Regions from separate parts of the Chryseomicrobium imtechense genome, predicted to be linked through region 1. Evidence: riboswitches for the same ligand, from Rfam matches in the RefSeq annotation. Region 1 holds a riboswitch; each other region holds the start of a gene.
What was found. A riboswitch is a leader RNA that binds a small molecule or an ion and turns the genes downstream of it on or off. The one in region 1 is predicted to bind S-adenosylmethionine.

Region 2: another riboswitch for S-adenosylmethionine. It lies ahead of AB5N96_RS08545 (methionine ABC transporter ATP-binding protein); the one in region 1 lies ahead of AB5N96_RS07760 (methionine biosynthesis PLP-dependent protein).
Region 3: another riboswitch for S-adenosylmethionine. It lies ahead of metA (homoserine O-acetyltransferase MetA); the one in region 1 lies ahead of AB5N96_RS07760 (methionine biosynthesis PLP-dependent protein).

What each region holds. Positions count from the first base shown of each region.
Region 1 is NZ_JBGOBM010000006.1:112,903-117,777, forward strand. Features, by position in the region: gene AB5N96_RS07755 (bifunctional homocysteine S-methyltransferase/methylenetetrahydrofolate reductase) at 1-111, opposite strand, end outside; gene AB5N96_RS07760 (methionine biosynthesis PLP-dependent protein) at 108-1,220, opposite strand; SAM riboswitch class I at 1,301-1,408, opposite strand; gene AB5N96_RS07765 (PadR family transcriptional regulator) at 1,603-1,932, shown strand; gene AB5N96_RS07770 (DUF1129 family protein) at 1,929-2,615, shown strand; gene AB5N96_RS07775 (putative RNA methyltransferase) at 2,789-3,655, opposite strand; partial or broken gene AB5N96_RS07780 (ABC transporter permease) at 3,652-4,412, opposite strand; gene AB5N96_RS07785 (ABC transporter ATP-binding protein) at 4,409-4,875, opposite strand, start outside.
Region 2 is NZ_JBGOBM010000007.1:40,874-45,748, reverse strand. Features, by position in the region: gene AB5N96_RS08565 (acyl-CoA dehydrogenase FadE) at 1-47, shown strand, start outside; gene AB5N96_RS08560 (arsenate reductase family protein) at 140-499, shown strand; gene gcvH (glycine cleavage system protein GcvH) at 570-947, shown strand; gene AB5N96_RS08550 (thioredoxin family protein) at 1,035-1,328, shown strand; SAM riboswitch class I at 1,425-1,529, shown strand; gene AB5N96_RS08545 (methionine ABC transporter ATP-binding protein) at 1,629-2,654, shown strand; gene AB5N96_RS08540 (methionine ABC transporter permease) at 2,647-3,315, shown strand; gene AB5N96_RS08535 (MetQ/NlpA family ABC transporter substrate-binding protein) at 3,333-4,160, shown strand; gene AB5N96_RS08530 (YuzK family famiily protein) at 4,258-4,455, shown strand; gene sufC (Fe-S cluster assembly ATPase SufC) at 4,676-4,875, shown strand, end outside.
Region 3 is NZ_JBGOBM010000019.1:2,590-7,464, forward strand. Features, by position in the region: gene AB5N96_RS12850 (LCP family protein) at 1-737, shown strand, start outside; gene AB5N96_RS12855 (AI-2E family transporter) at 748-1,950, shown strand; gene AB5N96_RS12860 (sporulation protein) at 1,953-2,336, shown strand; SAM riboswitch class I at 2,391-2,494, shown strand; gene metA (homoserine O-acetyltransferase MetA) at 2,549-3,466, shown strand; gene AB5N96_RS12870 (aminoglycoside phosphotransferase family protein) at 3,463-4,320, shown strand; gene parC (DNA topoisomerase IV subunit A) at 4,825-4,875, opposite strand, start outside.

The DNA of each region.
Region 1 (4,875 bases):
GTTTAGTTCTTCATTGCAGTGATCGACGCCGTACGAGTAAAGCAGTGTGCCCATTGCCCCGTCCGCCACTAAAACACGGTCTTGCAGTTGTTCCAAAAACGGTCGTTTCATTCGGCTTCACCTACTAACCCATCTAAAATATGTTGCAGTTCTGCTTTCAAATCGTCCACATGTTCAATGCCTACAGAAAAACGAAGAAGTCTTCCGCAGATTCCGACTCGTTCACGCTCTGCTACCGGAATATCGGCATGGGTTTGTGTTGTCGGGTAGGTGATGAAGCTTTCAACTCCACCAAGACTTTCTGCAAATGCAATGAGTGTAAGACCCTCGAGGAATTGTGGTACCCACTCTTCTTTCTGTAACCGAAACGATAACATTCCGCCTTTCCCTGGATACAACACGGAATCAATTGCTACGTGTTGTGTTAAGAACTCTGCAAGTTTCTGCGCATTTTGTTGTTGGCGCTCGACTCGGAGGCCCAACGTTTTAAGACTTCTCACTAACAGCCAACAGTCTAACGGACTAGGTACGGCCCCGATTGAATTTTGAATGATTGTGAGTTGCTCACCAAGCGCCTGTCCTTTTGTAATAACAGCACCTGCTAACACATCATTGTGGCCACCCAAATACTTCGTCGCACTATGAATGACAATATCTGCTCCTAGCGTGATCGGTTGCTGCAGAATTGGTGTATAGAAAGTGTTATCGACGATCAGCAGGATTTCGTGTCCTTTTGCCAGTTCGGCAACAGCTTGAATGTCTGTTTCTTTCATCAATGGATTTGTTGGAGATTCGATGAACACTGCTTTTGTGCGCTCAGTGATGGCAGCCTCGATTGACTGAAGCTTTGAAGTGTCTACGTAACGGAAGTGTAAACCCGTCCGTTCTTCTAACTGATGGAACAACCGATAGCTCCCTCCGTATAAGTCTTCGGATACGACTAGCTCATCACCCAACTTAAATAACTGAAGTACAGCGTGAACAGCCGCCATTCCTGAACTGAAGGCAAAACCATGATCACCTCTTTCAAGGTCCGCCAGTGTTAGCTCGAGGGAAGTTCGCGTAGGATTAGCAGTTCGCGAGTAATCATACCCCGTTGATTGCCCGATTCCTGGGTGGATGTAGGCTGTTGAGAGATGAATAGGAAGGCTTACTGCTCCGGTTGCTGAGTCACTTCGGTTCCCGGCTTGTGCGAGTTTGGTTTCTAGTTGATGTGTCATATTTACTCCTCCTAAGTAGTGGAAGGTATAGAAAAACGCCCTCTTATTAAAAATAAGAAGGCGTGTAATCAATTCTATCCCTCTTATCTATCAGAACACAATGGTTCTGCTGGAATTAGCACCATACTGCTTTGCAGCTGGTTGCTGAGGTGTCGTAGGGCCAGTCCCTCTACCTCTCGCGATAAGAAATTGCGTATTTAGTTCGGTCTTCAAAGCTTTTTACCACTTTAACGCATTGAAGGAAGATGTGTCAATAGAATTTCAAGCTTTTAGTTGACTTCCCATTTCTCACACAGTAGACTGTAATTAACTACTTTGCATTACCAAGTAGCTATTTTTTCACCCCGCTATCTTGCATTACAAACTAGCAAGGAGGAGCGCTATGACAGTTCGCAGTCAACTACTGAAAGGTTTTCTTGACGGATGTGTTCTTGCAGTTATCGATAAACAAACTGTGTATGGATATGAATTGTCCAGGAAGTTACAGGATTCCGGTCTTCCCGATGTCCCAGAAGGCACCATTTATCCGGTCTTATTACGGTTGCAAAAACAGGGCTTGATCGTCAGTGAAATGCGTCCATCTGAGTCTGGACCGAATCGCAAATACTATTCCATCACACAAAGTGGACAAGCCACATTGGCAACCATTCGCAACGAGTGGCAATTGCTGTCTGTCCCACTACATGCATTATTAAAGGAGGAAAGCGAATGAAAGCACATGAGTTAATCAAACTGAACAATGAAAAACGCGAGTTATTACATGTTCCAAATAAAGTGTATTACGAGCAATTGATAGTTTATATCCGAACGAAGCTTCTATTGTCCGAGCAAAAGAGTGAAGAAGTCTTGATGGATATGCTTGATCACTTGCTTGAAGCACAAGAAGACGGAAAATCTGCAAAAGATGTATTTGGAGAGGATCCAAAGGCTTACGCTGATGACGTCATCGAACAAATTCCACAAGAAGAGAAACGCGACATGGTGAAGTTTTGGGGACGCATGGCGTTCCAGCTGCTCGCATACTACTTTATCGCGCGCGGGGTTATTATGGCTGCGATTGCCTACTTCGATGAAATGCCAGATGATCGTATTTACTTGATTCCATCGTTGATTCAAGTTGGGTTGATGGTGTTCATTGTGTGGCTCTTGATCCGCTTAGTGTTCCGTCAATTGCACAAAACCTCGTTTGAAGAGGCAAGCTTGAAATCTCGTTGGAAAGAATATGTCGGCGCAGCTGTTTTAGGAGCTCTTGCTATGGCAGCAATCGGTCTCTCGAATTATTTCTTACCCTATTTCGGACCGTATGCACCCTTTCCACCAGCGTCTTCTATCGGTGTTGGGGCGATTTTCTTGTTAACATCGTGGATATTGAAGCGAACGGAGTGGGGTTCGTAAAGAGTTTGGGTGGGTGAGCGGGCGTTCATCGGACGTAACTAAGATTTATTCTACCCAAATCACGATTTGTTCTACCCAAACCGCAATTTATTCTACCGAAGTCGTATTATGGAAACTAATCACGCACTTTACAGAAAAAACAGGGTTCGCTCCTCGGAGCGGACCCTGTCCAATTAGCTTTTCTTCAACTTCCCGACCAAAACCGTCAAATCCACAGTAACTGATGGTAACGCCAGTTCGATAAACTCGTTCACTTGCTCAGGTGGTGCATTCCAAGTAAGAGGCGTCATCGCAATGAGGTCGCGCCACTGCTCATCGGTCAACTCGACACTATAGTTCTGTCGACTGACATGAACAGTCTCCAACGTCTTCTCAAACTGCTCTTTTGCGCCTTCGTTTTCATACGTTTCTTTGTCAGTTCCCGCATAAAAGAACTTCCTGAGTTCCTCTAAGTACTGTGCATTTGGAATCACCTTCACCACGTACCCACCAGCTTTCAGTATACGTCTAAACTCTTGATGGTTTGCTGGAGAAAGAATATTCAATACGACATCCACGGAGTGCTCTTGAACAGGAGATTTAGCCAAATCCGCAACGAGCCAGAGTGCATCGACGTCGTGATTCGTTGCTAATTGAATTCCTTCTTTCGCAAGATCTATTCCAATACCCCGACCACTTTTTACTTGTTCTAGAATACCTGCCAGATGTGTCCCTTCCCCGCAGCCCATGTCTACGAGTAGAGGTGATGACAAAGAGGACTCACCTTCTATCCACGTTGCAATCTCAGAAATCACCGGATTGAAAAATCTCGTTTCTGAAAGTAGTGCCTGTCTAGCTCTAAACAATTCTTTTGTGTAACGACTCTTCGCCACAGTCCCCGCCAAGTGAAGGTAGCCTTGTTTGGCCACATCAAACGTATGATGATTCTCACATGTCATACCGGTATCGGTAGCCTGAGCTGCCTTCTGACAATGCGGGCATCGAAGCACAAAGTCTAAACTCTGTAGTTGCGTTAACGCTCGTTGTTTTTTTGAAATCATCTAGTTCTTCCTTCCTGAAGTAATTGGTAACGTTCATTAAAGAGTGTTGGATAGGAAAGGAAACCTTGTGCAATGCTGGTCACTGCAGCAGTCGTTAAAATTAAGAACACGATTAACAACTGGAATTGCACAGCTTGAATCGGGTCTGCCCCTGCAATGATCTGCCCACTCATCATTCCAGGAAGTTGCACGAGACCCATCGTTTTTTGACTTTCAATCGTCGGTATCATACTTGTCTTGATTGCTTGAATCAAACGTGTGTGTATCGCTTGTTTCGGTGTTCCTCCTAAAGATAAGATGAGTTCGATTTGATCTTCGTGACTTTCAATCTCTGAAGTGAATCGGTTCAAAAACAGAATAGCCAGCACCATCGAGTTTCCGATGACCATTCCACTGATAGGAATGACGTACTGAGGAGTGGCTGGTGTGATGGAAAAGCCGATTAAGATTCCCTGCGTTAGTACTTCGACGAAAATAAGCGTCACTGCTACTTTCCACGTGATGCCCGGAATCGACTTTCCTTTTTTCCGAACATTTAGCGTCGCTGCCACAATCATGAGCGCAACCATAAGGAGTATATAAATAAAGCTTTCGGAGTCGAATACGAACTTTAAAATATACCCAATCGCGATTAGTTGAACAATGGAACGCACAGTAGCAACGATTGTGTCTCGCTCTAAATCCAAACGAAAGTTTTGGATAATAGTAACGGGATCAAAACAAAAATTAAAGTGAGCGCGAGTGTTCCATATGTCATGAATTAGTGCCCCTTACAAATTGCTGTACAGCTGGATCTGTGGATTCGTTTAACAATGAACTCTCGCCTTGTTCGATGAGCTGACCGTCAATCATTACCCATGTATAGTGACCGATTCGTTCCGCTTGCTCTAAGTTGTGCGTAATCCAAATAATCGTTGTACCAAACGTTTTATGAATATGCGCGATCAACTCTTCCACCTCCTGACGAGATACGCGGTCGAGAGCTGATGTGATTTCATCTAACAACAAGATTTCCGGTTCCATCAGAAGTGTCCGTGCAATGGAAACTTTCTGACGCTGACCACCGGAAAGGTCGCGGCTATCGCGCTGCAAATAATCTGGATCAAGACCCACCTCTTGAATCACTTTACGCATCTTTTCAACATCAACTTCTGCTCCTTGCAATGCATAAGGAAGTGTCAAATTCTCCTCGACGGTTCCACTGATCATAGGCGCACTTT
Region 2 (4,875 bases), on a different contig from region 1:
GTGAAGCTTCTGTTAAGCTGATCGACGCTGAGAAGTATGTAGTTTAATACGAATTTTCCCTGCATTTCCTGCAGGGATTTTTCTATTTGCCCAAAGGTCGGTATACTACTAGTAGATCGACTCTAGAGGAGGAACTTGTATGGCAATTGAAATGTATGGTTACCCAATTTGTACTACATGCAAAAAAGCAGAAAAATTCTTGAAAGATCACAACGTAGAATTTACGTACCATCATATTGTGGAAAATCCACCAAGCCGTGAATTATTAAAATCAATGGCAGAGGAAAATGGAATTGAACTGAAACGTTTATTTAATGCAACAGGACAAAAATATCGTGAAATGGGTCTGAAAAACCGACTACCAAGAATGACAGATGATGCAAAACTAGATCTTTTAGTTTCTGACGGTATGCTAATCAAACGTCCATTTACAACAGATGGCACGAAAGCTACAATTGGTTTCCGAGAAGAGGAATTTAAGAACGTTTGGACAAAATAACCGCTTGTCGAAATGCATGAATTGTGTCACTATTAAAGAGAAAATTGCAGATGTCGAGAGGAGATTAATGATGAGTATTCCTAAAGAACTTCGTTATTCTAAAGACCATGAGTGGGTAAAGCATGAAGAAGGCACAGCAACAATCGGTATTACAGATTTCGCACAATCCGAGCTAGGGGACATCGTATTCGTTGAGCTACCAGCGGTTGGAGATGAAATTAAAGCGGGTGACGCATTCGGAAGCGTTGAGTCTGTAAAGACGGTTTCTGAATTGTATGCACCGATTAGCGGGAAAGTCGTTGAAGTAAACGAGTCTTTGGAAGATAGCCCAGAGTTCGTAAACGAATCTCCTTATGAAAATGCATGGATGATCAAAGTAGAGCCTTCGGATTCTGCGGAGTCCGATGCATTGATGACTGCAGACCAGTACGAAGAATTAATCAGCTAATCCTAAGTCCGCCGAAATTGGCGGGCTTTTTTCTTGAAAACAAACGGCGGGTTTGATACTTTAAGCAAAGTAAAGGTGGAGACCCAAATGAACGAAATCACATACAGCGACTGGAAACAAACCGACCAGTCCATACTCTATATCTACACACCCATGTGCGGCACCTGCCAAGTAGCATCCAAAATGCTCACAGTCTGTGAACAACTGATTGACGAACCCGTTCCGCAACTTAATGCGAACTACTCACCAGAACTCATGGAAGAATTTCAAGTGGAAAGTGTTCCATGTTTGTTGATTAAAAAAGGACCGAATGCTTTCGAAAAAGTCTATGCATTTCAATCTGTGCCTTATCTACTAGAGAAACTCAAAACTGCTCAATAAAAAATAATGAAAATTTGTGATGAAAAATAGTTGACTGTCAAAAATGGCTATGATACTATTCGATTACTGACAACAATACTAATTGAATATGCGTCGCTCTTATAAAGAGAGGTGGAGGGAAGTGCCCTATGAAGCCCGGCAACCGTCACGAAAGTGAAATGGTGCCAAGTCACGCAAAGCTAGCGCTTTGGAGGATGAGAGAATGGATATCTGTTGATAAAACGATGACCCTTTCTGTCTTTGCGCAGAAAGGGTCTTTTTGTATCCATCCAAAAATTTTAGAAAGGAGGCGGCACGCAAATGATTCAATTATCTAAAGTTTTAAAAGAATACACGACAAAAAATGGCAAGGTGGTTGCCGTCGACAATGTCTCATTATCTATCCAACAGGGCGAGATTTACGGGATTATCGGCTACAGTGGGGCAGGGAAAAGTTCACTCATTCGTTTACTGAACGGACTTGAACGTCCTACCGATGGACAAATTCAAGTAAACGGACGTGAAGTCTCCAAGCTCTCTTCAAAAGAGATGCGCGGGTTCCGCCAAAAAGTCAGCATGATTTTTCAACACTTCAATCTATTATGGTCTCGTACAGTAGAGGAAAACATCGCGTTCCCACTCGAAATCGCAGGTGTTTCAAAAGATCAACGCAGTGAGCGCGTAAAAGAGCTTGTCGCTTTAGTAGGGTTAGAAGGGCGAGAAAAAGCCTATCCTTCACAACTCTCTGGAGGTCAAAAACAACGTGTTGGGATTGCACGTGCTTTAGCCAATCGACCTGAAGTTCTGCTATGTGACGAAGCAACATCTGCACTTGATCCTGAAACAACCGATCAGATTTTAGATCTTCTCGTTACCATCAATAAGCAATTAGGTTTAACTATCGTGTTGATCACACACGAGATGCACGTCATTCAAAAGATTTGTCACCGCGTAGCTGTGATGGAGAATGGTCTTGTGGTTGAAGAGGGGCAAGTCATTGATGTCTTTAAGAATCCACAACAACCTATCACAAAACGCTTTGTTTCACAGATTTCAGATGGTGCACATTTCTCAGATACTGTCGATCACTTCTTAGAAATGTATCCAAATGGAAAACTCGTCAAACTTACATTTGTCGGTGATCAAACGGACCAACCGTTGATTGCTCGATTGATTAAGCAGTACGGACTTGAGGTAACAATTGTTCAAGGTAACATTACACAAACGCAAAACGGTGCGTTAGGTACTTTGTTGCTTCACATTGATGGGGATGCACTCGCTATCGATGAAGCGTTAGGTTACTTACATGCACAAAAAGTACAATCGGAGGTCATTCAACATGATTGAAAATCTTTTACCGAATGTCGACTGGCCGAAGATGTGGGAAGCTACGTATGAAACGCTTTATATGACAGCAATTTCAACCGCTTTAACATTTGTCTTCGGTTTGGCGATCGGCTTAGTTTTATTTCTGACAAGCCCTCACCAAGCATGGGCAAATAAATTTGCAAACTGGTTAACTGGAGCACTCGTGAATATCTTCCGTTCTATTCCATTTATCATATTGATTATCTTATTGATTCCATTCACGAAGTTCCTTCTTGGAAGTATTCGTGGACCGAACGCGGCATTCCCAGCACTAATCATTGGAGCTGCACCGTTCTATGCGCGAATGGTATTGATTGCTTTAAAAGAAATTGATAAAGGTGTTTTAGAAGCTGCAAAATCGATGGGAGCTACGACTTGGACAATCATTCGAAAAGTGTTGCTTCCAGAATCCATGCCAGCGATTGTTTCCGGAATTACAGTAACATCGATTGCATTAGTAGGGTACACGGCGATGGCAGGTGTCATTGGCGCTGGCGGACTTGGAACACTTGCCTTCTTAGACGGGTTCCAACGAACGCAAAACGATGTCATGATCGTTGCTACAATCATCATCTTAATCATAGTATTTATCATCCAGTGGATCGGAGACTGGTTAACAAACCGATTAGACAAACGATAATAGAGGAGAGAACGTACATGAAAAAATTACTTACAGGTTTTGCACTAGGAGCAAGCATTTTAACTTTAGCAGCATGTGGATCTGAAGGAGGTTCTTCTTCAGAAGGAGAAAACTCAACACTTACAGTAGGTGCTTCAAACGTACCTCATGCAGTAATTTTAGAGCAAGTTAAACCACTACTTGAAGAGCAAGGAATCGAACTTGTAGTTGAAACGTATCAAGATTACGTTCTTCCTAACCAAGATTTAGATAACGGTGACTTAGACGCAAACTACTTCCAACACATTCCGTACTTAGAGTCTCAAATTGCTGACAATGGGTATGATTTTGTAAATGCTGGTGGCATTCATATCGAGCCAATCGGTCTTTACTCTAAGAAATTTGGTTCAATTGACGAGCTTCCAGATGGTGCAGTTATTCTAATGAGTAACTCGGTAGCTGACCACGGTCGTGTACTTTCTATGTTAGAGGCTGCTGGGCTGATCACTCTTGACCCAGAAGTTGAAAAAACGACTGCTACAATTGAAGACGTAATCGAAAATCCAAAAAACATCGAGTTTGATCCAAACTACGAAGCAGCACTTCTAGTTCAAATGTATGAGCAAGAAGAAGGCGACGCAGTTCTAATCAACTCAAACTATGCACTTGATGCTGGAATCAATCCTTTAGAAGATTCAATCGCTATTGAAGATTCAAACTCTCCATATGTAAATGTAATCGCAGTAAATGCTGGTGATGAAGAGAACGAAAACATCGTAGCGCTTGTTGAAGCGTTGAAATCTAATGAAATTCAAGAGTTTATTTTAGATGAGTGGGGCGGTTCTGTAGTTCCTGTGACAGAATAACCACACGCTATGACTATTGGGCTAAATTCCCTTTTTACGGTTTCATTCGTTACTTGGTGGGTATACACTAAGTAACGTAAGATACTAACTGAAGGGAATGATACTTATCAAACCAGAAGGACAGCCTTACACGGAAAAAATGAACTTAGCTTTTCGTGATGCACACGGTTTTGGATATGATGAAATGAGACAAAGCGAGGATTTACGCATGAGAGTGGAACAACGTCGTCAACTTGACCACGAGAAAAGTATGCGCATCGCTGCTCAAATTGGTGCACAAGCCCACAGAGGATAATATATGTATAAAAAGCCTGTAGAACCTTGATTCTACAGGCTTTTTTGTAGTTCGGGATGATACCTATTCTCATTTAGCGCATTTGTAATGAAAATGCACAAATGTAGGATTTTCAAGGATTGAAATGATTTGCAGTCGACCTCTAATTACTGTAAGATTAGAATGATAATAATTAAGGATGGATGATTCCATTCGAAGTTAAAGATATGGAGGGTATACAATGTCGACACTAGTAATCAAAGACTTGCACGTTGAAATCGACGGCAAGGAAATTTTAAAAGGTGTGAACCTAACACTAAATACAGGTGAAATTCATGCGGTCATGGGACCAAACGGAACAGGAAAATCAACTCTTGCTTCTGCTGTCATGGGTCACCCTAAATATGAAGTTACTTCAGGTACAATCACTTTAGATGGGGA
Region 3 (4,875 bases), on a different contig from region 1:
GAAGGATGAATGTCCTACTATTAGGTGTGGACAGCCGTGGTGAAGAGAAGTCTAGGACTGACACTATGATGGTAGCTTCGTGGGATCCTGAATCCAATGATGTTCGACTCATCTCTTTGATGCGTGATATTTATGCAGAGATTCCAGGGTATCAATCTTATAAATTAAATACGGCCTATTATCTCGGTGGAGCGGATTTGACGAGACAGACTATTGAAGGGATGTTTGGCATTCCCCTTCATCATTACGCACTCATTGACTTTACAAGTTTCGAGACGATGGTCGATATCCTTGCACCAAACGGAATCGAAATTGATGTTGAAAAAGATATGTCTGAAGAGATTGGTGTCGAACTCAAACAAGGGGTGCATCAATTGAACGGCCAAGAGTTACTAGGATATGCGCGCTTCCGAAAAGACGAAGAAGGTGATTTCGGTCGAGTGAGACGGCAACAAGTTGTCATTGAAGCACTTTCTAACGAAGTAACATCTGTCGGCAATCTTCATCGTCTTCCGAAGTTTGCGGGTGCTTTAAATGGGTACATTCAAACGGATATTACAAATACAGATAAGTTGAATTACTTGTTAGATGTGGCGCTAGGCGGAAGCCCTGAAGTAGAGCGTTTAACGATTCCTCGAGAAGGAGAATACCGCTACAATTCATACAGTCATGCAGGAAGCGTCATCGAAATTGATCAACAAGCAGCACAAGCAGCAATTGCTGAGTTCTTAGAGTAGGAGGATCTCTATGTTTGATGACAAGAAACCAGGTTTTTTTGATACACGCTTTATTCAATTTTTAGGCGGAAAAAATACAATCTTTGCTTTGTTATTGCTTCTACTGATTGGGTTGACGATTTTTATCTTTGATTTGGTATCGTTTGTCTTCAATCCATTCACCGTATTTTTAGGGAATGTCGTGTTACCGATTATTTTGGCGACTATTTTGTATTACTTGTTACGTCCGATTCTACGTTTACTTGAGAAAATAAAGGTTCCTCGTATTTGGGGAATACTGATTCTGTTCTTAGCAGTGATTGGATTGATTACACTTCTTGTATTCTTGGTGTTCCCATTTTTAAAAGATCAGACCATTCGATTTGTTGAGAACTTCCCAGAAGTTTTTTCTCAACTCATTAATAACATTACAATATGGCTACAAACATCGATGTTTTCAGGGATTTATAATTCACTAGAAGCAGATATCAATCAGTGGATACAAGAGATACCAAGTCAATTGGCGGTGTTCTTCCAAGATACGTTCGCACGTGTTGCAACGGGTATCAGTTCATTCATTGGAGCGATTACAAGTTTTGTACTTGCGATTGTTACCGTTCCATTTATCTTGTTCTATTTATTAAAAGATGGAGAAAAGTTACCACAATACTTTTTACGTCTATTGCCTCCGCGTATGCGTGAGGAGACGGCTCAAGTGTTTGCAGACATTGACCGTCAAATCAGTTCGTATATCCAGGGTCAGCTGTTAGTATCGGCAGCTATTGGAATTATGGTGTTCATCGGATTTAGCATCATCCAGATGCCATATGCAGTGTTATTAGGTGCTATTGCAATGGTGACGAGTGTGGTTCCCTATTTAGGGCCGATTATTGCAATAACACCAGCAGTAATTATTGCGCTCGTGCAGTCGCCATTCATGCTTCTCAAACTCGCTGCTGTATGGACGGTCGTGCAACTTGTTGAAGGAAAATTCATTTCTCCGCAGATTATGGGGAAAACGTTGCATATTCATCCGATTACCATCATATTCGTACTTGTAACAGCAGGTTCCTTATTTGGAGTGCCTGGCATTATCCTTGGGATTCCAGGGTATACTATAGTTAAAGTAATCGTAACTCACTTCTTCCGGTTATTTAAAATGCGGTATAATCGTTATGAACCGGTTGTGGAGAATCACTACGAATATTTATCGAAAACGAATAAGGTGGAGTAAGTATGAACTCGTTTGAATCCCATATTGAAAAAGGTCTTATCAAAATCGATACGGTGGTCGATCACCCGTATATCGAACATGGCATCAATTTATCCGGCACCATTTACATCGAGGGACTGGAGCAGCAAGAAGAGGTAGAAGACATCCGTTTAGAAGTATGCAAGAAAGAAAAACGTGAATTGATTGCAAAACTATCCTTTGAGCCAGTCGGCAATCCGGCATCAAAAGGAACGCTCATGATTCCGTTTGAAATCATGCCGGATGAACGCTGGGTGCCAGAAGAAGGGGAAGAAGCGACACAGCTCGTATTGACTACGACTGCATTCTTCTCAGATGGAAGCAGTTTGAGCGATGAAGACGAATTGATATTTGATATCGAAGAGTAGGCTTGAACTTTACGATTGCGTTTGATACAATCGCATCAATACAAAATTGCATATTCATTATCAAGAGAAGTCGAGGGACATGGCCCGGTGACGCTTCAGCAACCTCTGTTTGACAGAAAGGTGCTTCCTCCATCAAGTGCTGACTTGGAAGATAATACTACCGACACTCTGCCCTTGTTATGGGTAGAGTGTTTTTTTAAGGAGAGAAACCAATGCCAATCAATTTGCCGAAAGATTTACCTGTAATTGAAAAACTCCGTGATGAAAATATCTTTGTGATGGACCAAGAACGCGCGCACACGCAAGATATTCGTCCACTTGAAGTACTCATTGTCAATTTGATGCCGGAAAAAGAGAAAACCGAGCATCAGTTACTGCGTTTACTTGGAAATACGCCACTTCAGACGAATGTGACATTTTTACGTATGGCTAGTTATCAACCGAAAAATGTCAGTAGCAGTCACTTGGATCAGTTTTATACAGTATTCGAGGATATCAAAGACCGACGATTTGACGGAATGATTGTGACGGGCGCGCCGGTCGAGCAAATGCCCTTTGAAGAAGTGGCCTACTGGCCTGAGATTGTGACCTTGTTATTTTGGGCGAAGACGCATGTGACATCAACGTTATCGATTTGCTGGGGAGCTCAGGCCGTGCTTTATCACGAGTTTACTATCGAGAAAGAAGATTTACCGAAGAAATGTTCGGGAGTTTACCCACACTCGTTGTTAACACCTCATAGTCCGCTTGTTCGCGGATTCAATGATACGTTCTTGGCACCGCACTCTCGTCATACGACGGTCAGTTACGAAAAACTCTTGAAGCAGCCAGCCCTTGAAGTAGTAGCAGTTTCAGATCAAGCGGGTGTGTTTTTGGTGCAATCAAAAGACCAACGCCACATCATGGCAACTGGTCATTTAGAATATGATGCGACGACATTACGAGATGAATATGAGCGAGACATCGCAAAAGGATTGGAGTGCGAAGTGCCAGAGAATTATTTTCCTGATGATGACCCAACAAAAGATCCTCAAAACACGTGGCGTTCTCACACCCATTTATTGTTCTCGAATTGGTTAAATTATTATGTCTACCAGCAGACCCCTTTTGAGTGGAGCACTTCGTCATGAGCTTTGAAGAAAAGATCCGGGTTGCGTTCGGAAAGAGAGGCGAGGTGTGGCTAGTAGAACTCCCGAAACAACTTGAGAAGATCGCCTGTTTACATGAATTGACTGGACTGACGCCATTTTCGAACCTGTCTTACAATTATGTAGCCCGAGCAACGATGAAGGGGAAGTCTGTTGTCTTGAAGGTTGGTATACCCGGTACTGATTTCACAAATGAAGCAGTTGCTATGCAGGCCTTTGGAACGTTTGGAGTACCACAGCTCTTGTTTAAAAACACCGACTTCGGCTACTATATTATGGAAGATATATCGCCTGGTTATACACTAAATGTCCGATTTCCCGAAACGAGAACGAGTGTTCGTTTATTTGTGGAGCAGTGGAGGAGGTTGCATGACACGGAGGTGCCAACTACCGATTTGAATCAGTTACCACAAATTGAGCGATGGTTTGAGAGTTTAGAGACTCACTATGATGCGATTCCTGAAGATTGGCGATTAGAAGCAAAACGCGCTAAACAAAGAATTCATGAGTTGCAGCAAACGACGATTTTACATGGAGATTTGCATCATGAGAACATTTTGTGGGATGATTTGCGTGGATTTGTCATCATTGATCCAAAAGGCGTCGTTGGTCATAGATATTATGATTGTGTGCAATTTTTATTTAATAAGAACAAGAACTTGGTTGAATTTAAATTAAAAGTTGAATTGTTGATTGATGAGCATGGATTTGAAGAGAATTTATTAGTGGATGCAATCAAAGCATTAGGAACGGTGTATTATGCATGGATGGTCGAAGATAGAGATCCCGTGGTTGGTGAACGAGTTGAAATGCTTGATTGGATTATGAGTAAATAGTGGATGATAGGAGACCGTGTAGTGAGGTCTCCATTGTTATTTTTTAAAATTAGTTTCCATAATATATATTATCTAAAGTTAAGTTTCATTAAGTAGTATACTTGAAACAATGAGATATTTGAGAAATAATAAGATTTCATGCATGTGAAATTTCATCCAGTTTATCTAATCAACTAATGAAAAATCGTTGGATATTTTGATAGTTACCTTGAGCGACGAAAAGTTTAATTCTAGCGACGCAAATCGTGATAACTGCGACGCAAATTCAAACTTGAGCGCCGAATCCACTGCATGAGCATAATCCAGCGACGAAAACTTCCATTCTAGCGACGTATTTCTCACATACGGCGACGAAAATGCAATTTCCAGCGACGAAACGATTTATTTCTCCTCACCATACCTCCCTTCTAACCAACTTTTAATCGTGTTTACCAAACTCCAGGAAAACCAAAAAGCACTTCCTCTCAAAGCTCAAGAGAAAATGCTTTTTAGTTTACTTCTATACTATAATTCCTTAACAGTTAGTTTTTCCACGGGTCCAGTTTGATCCACGTC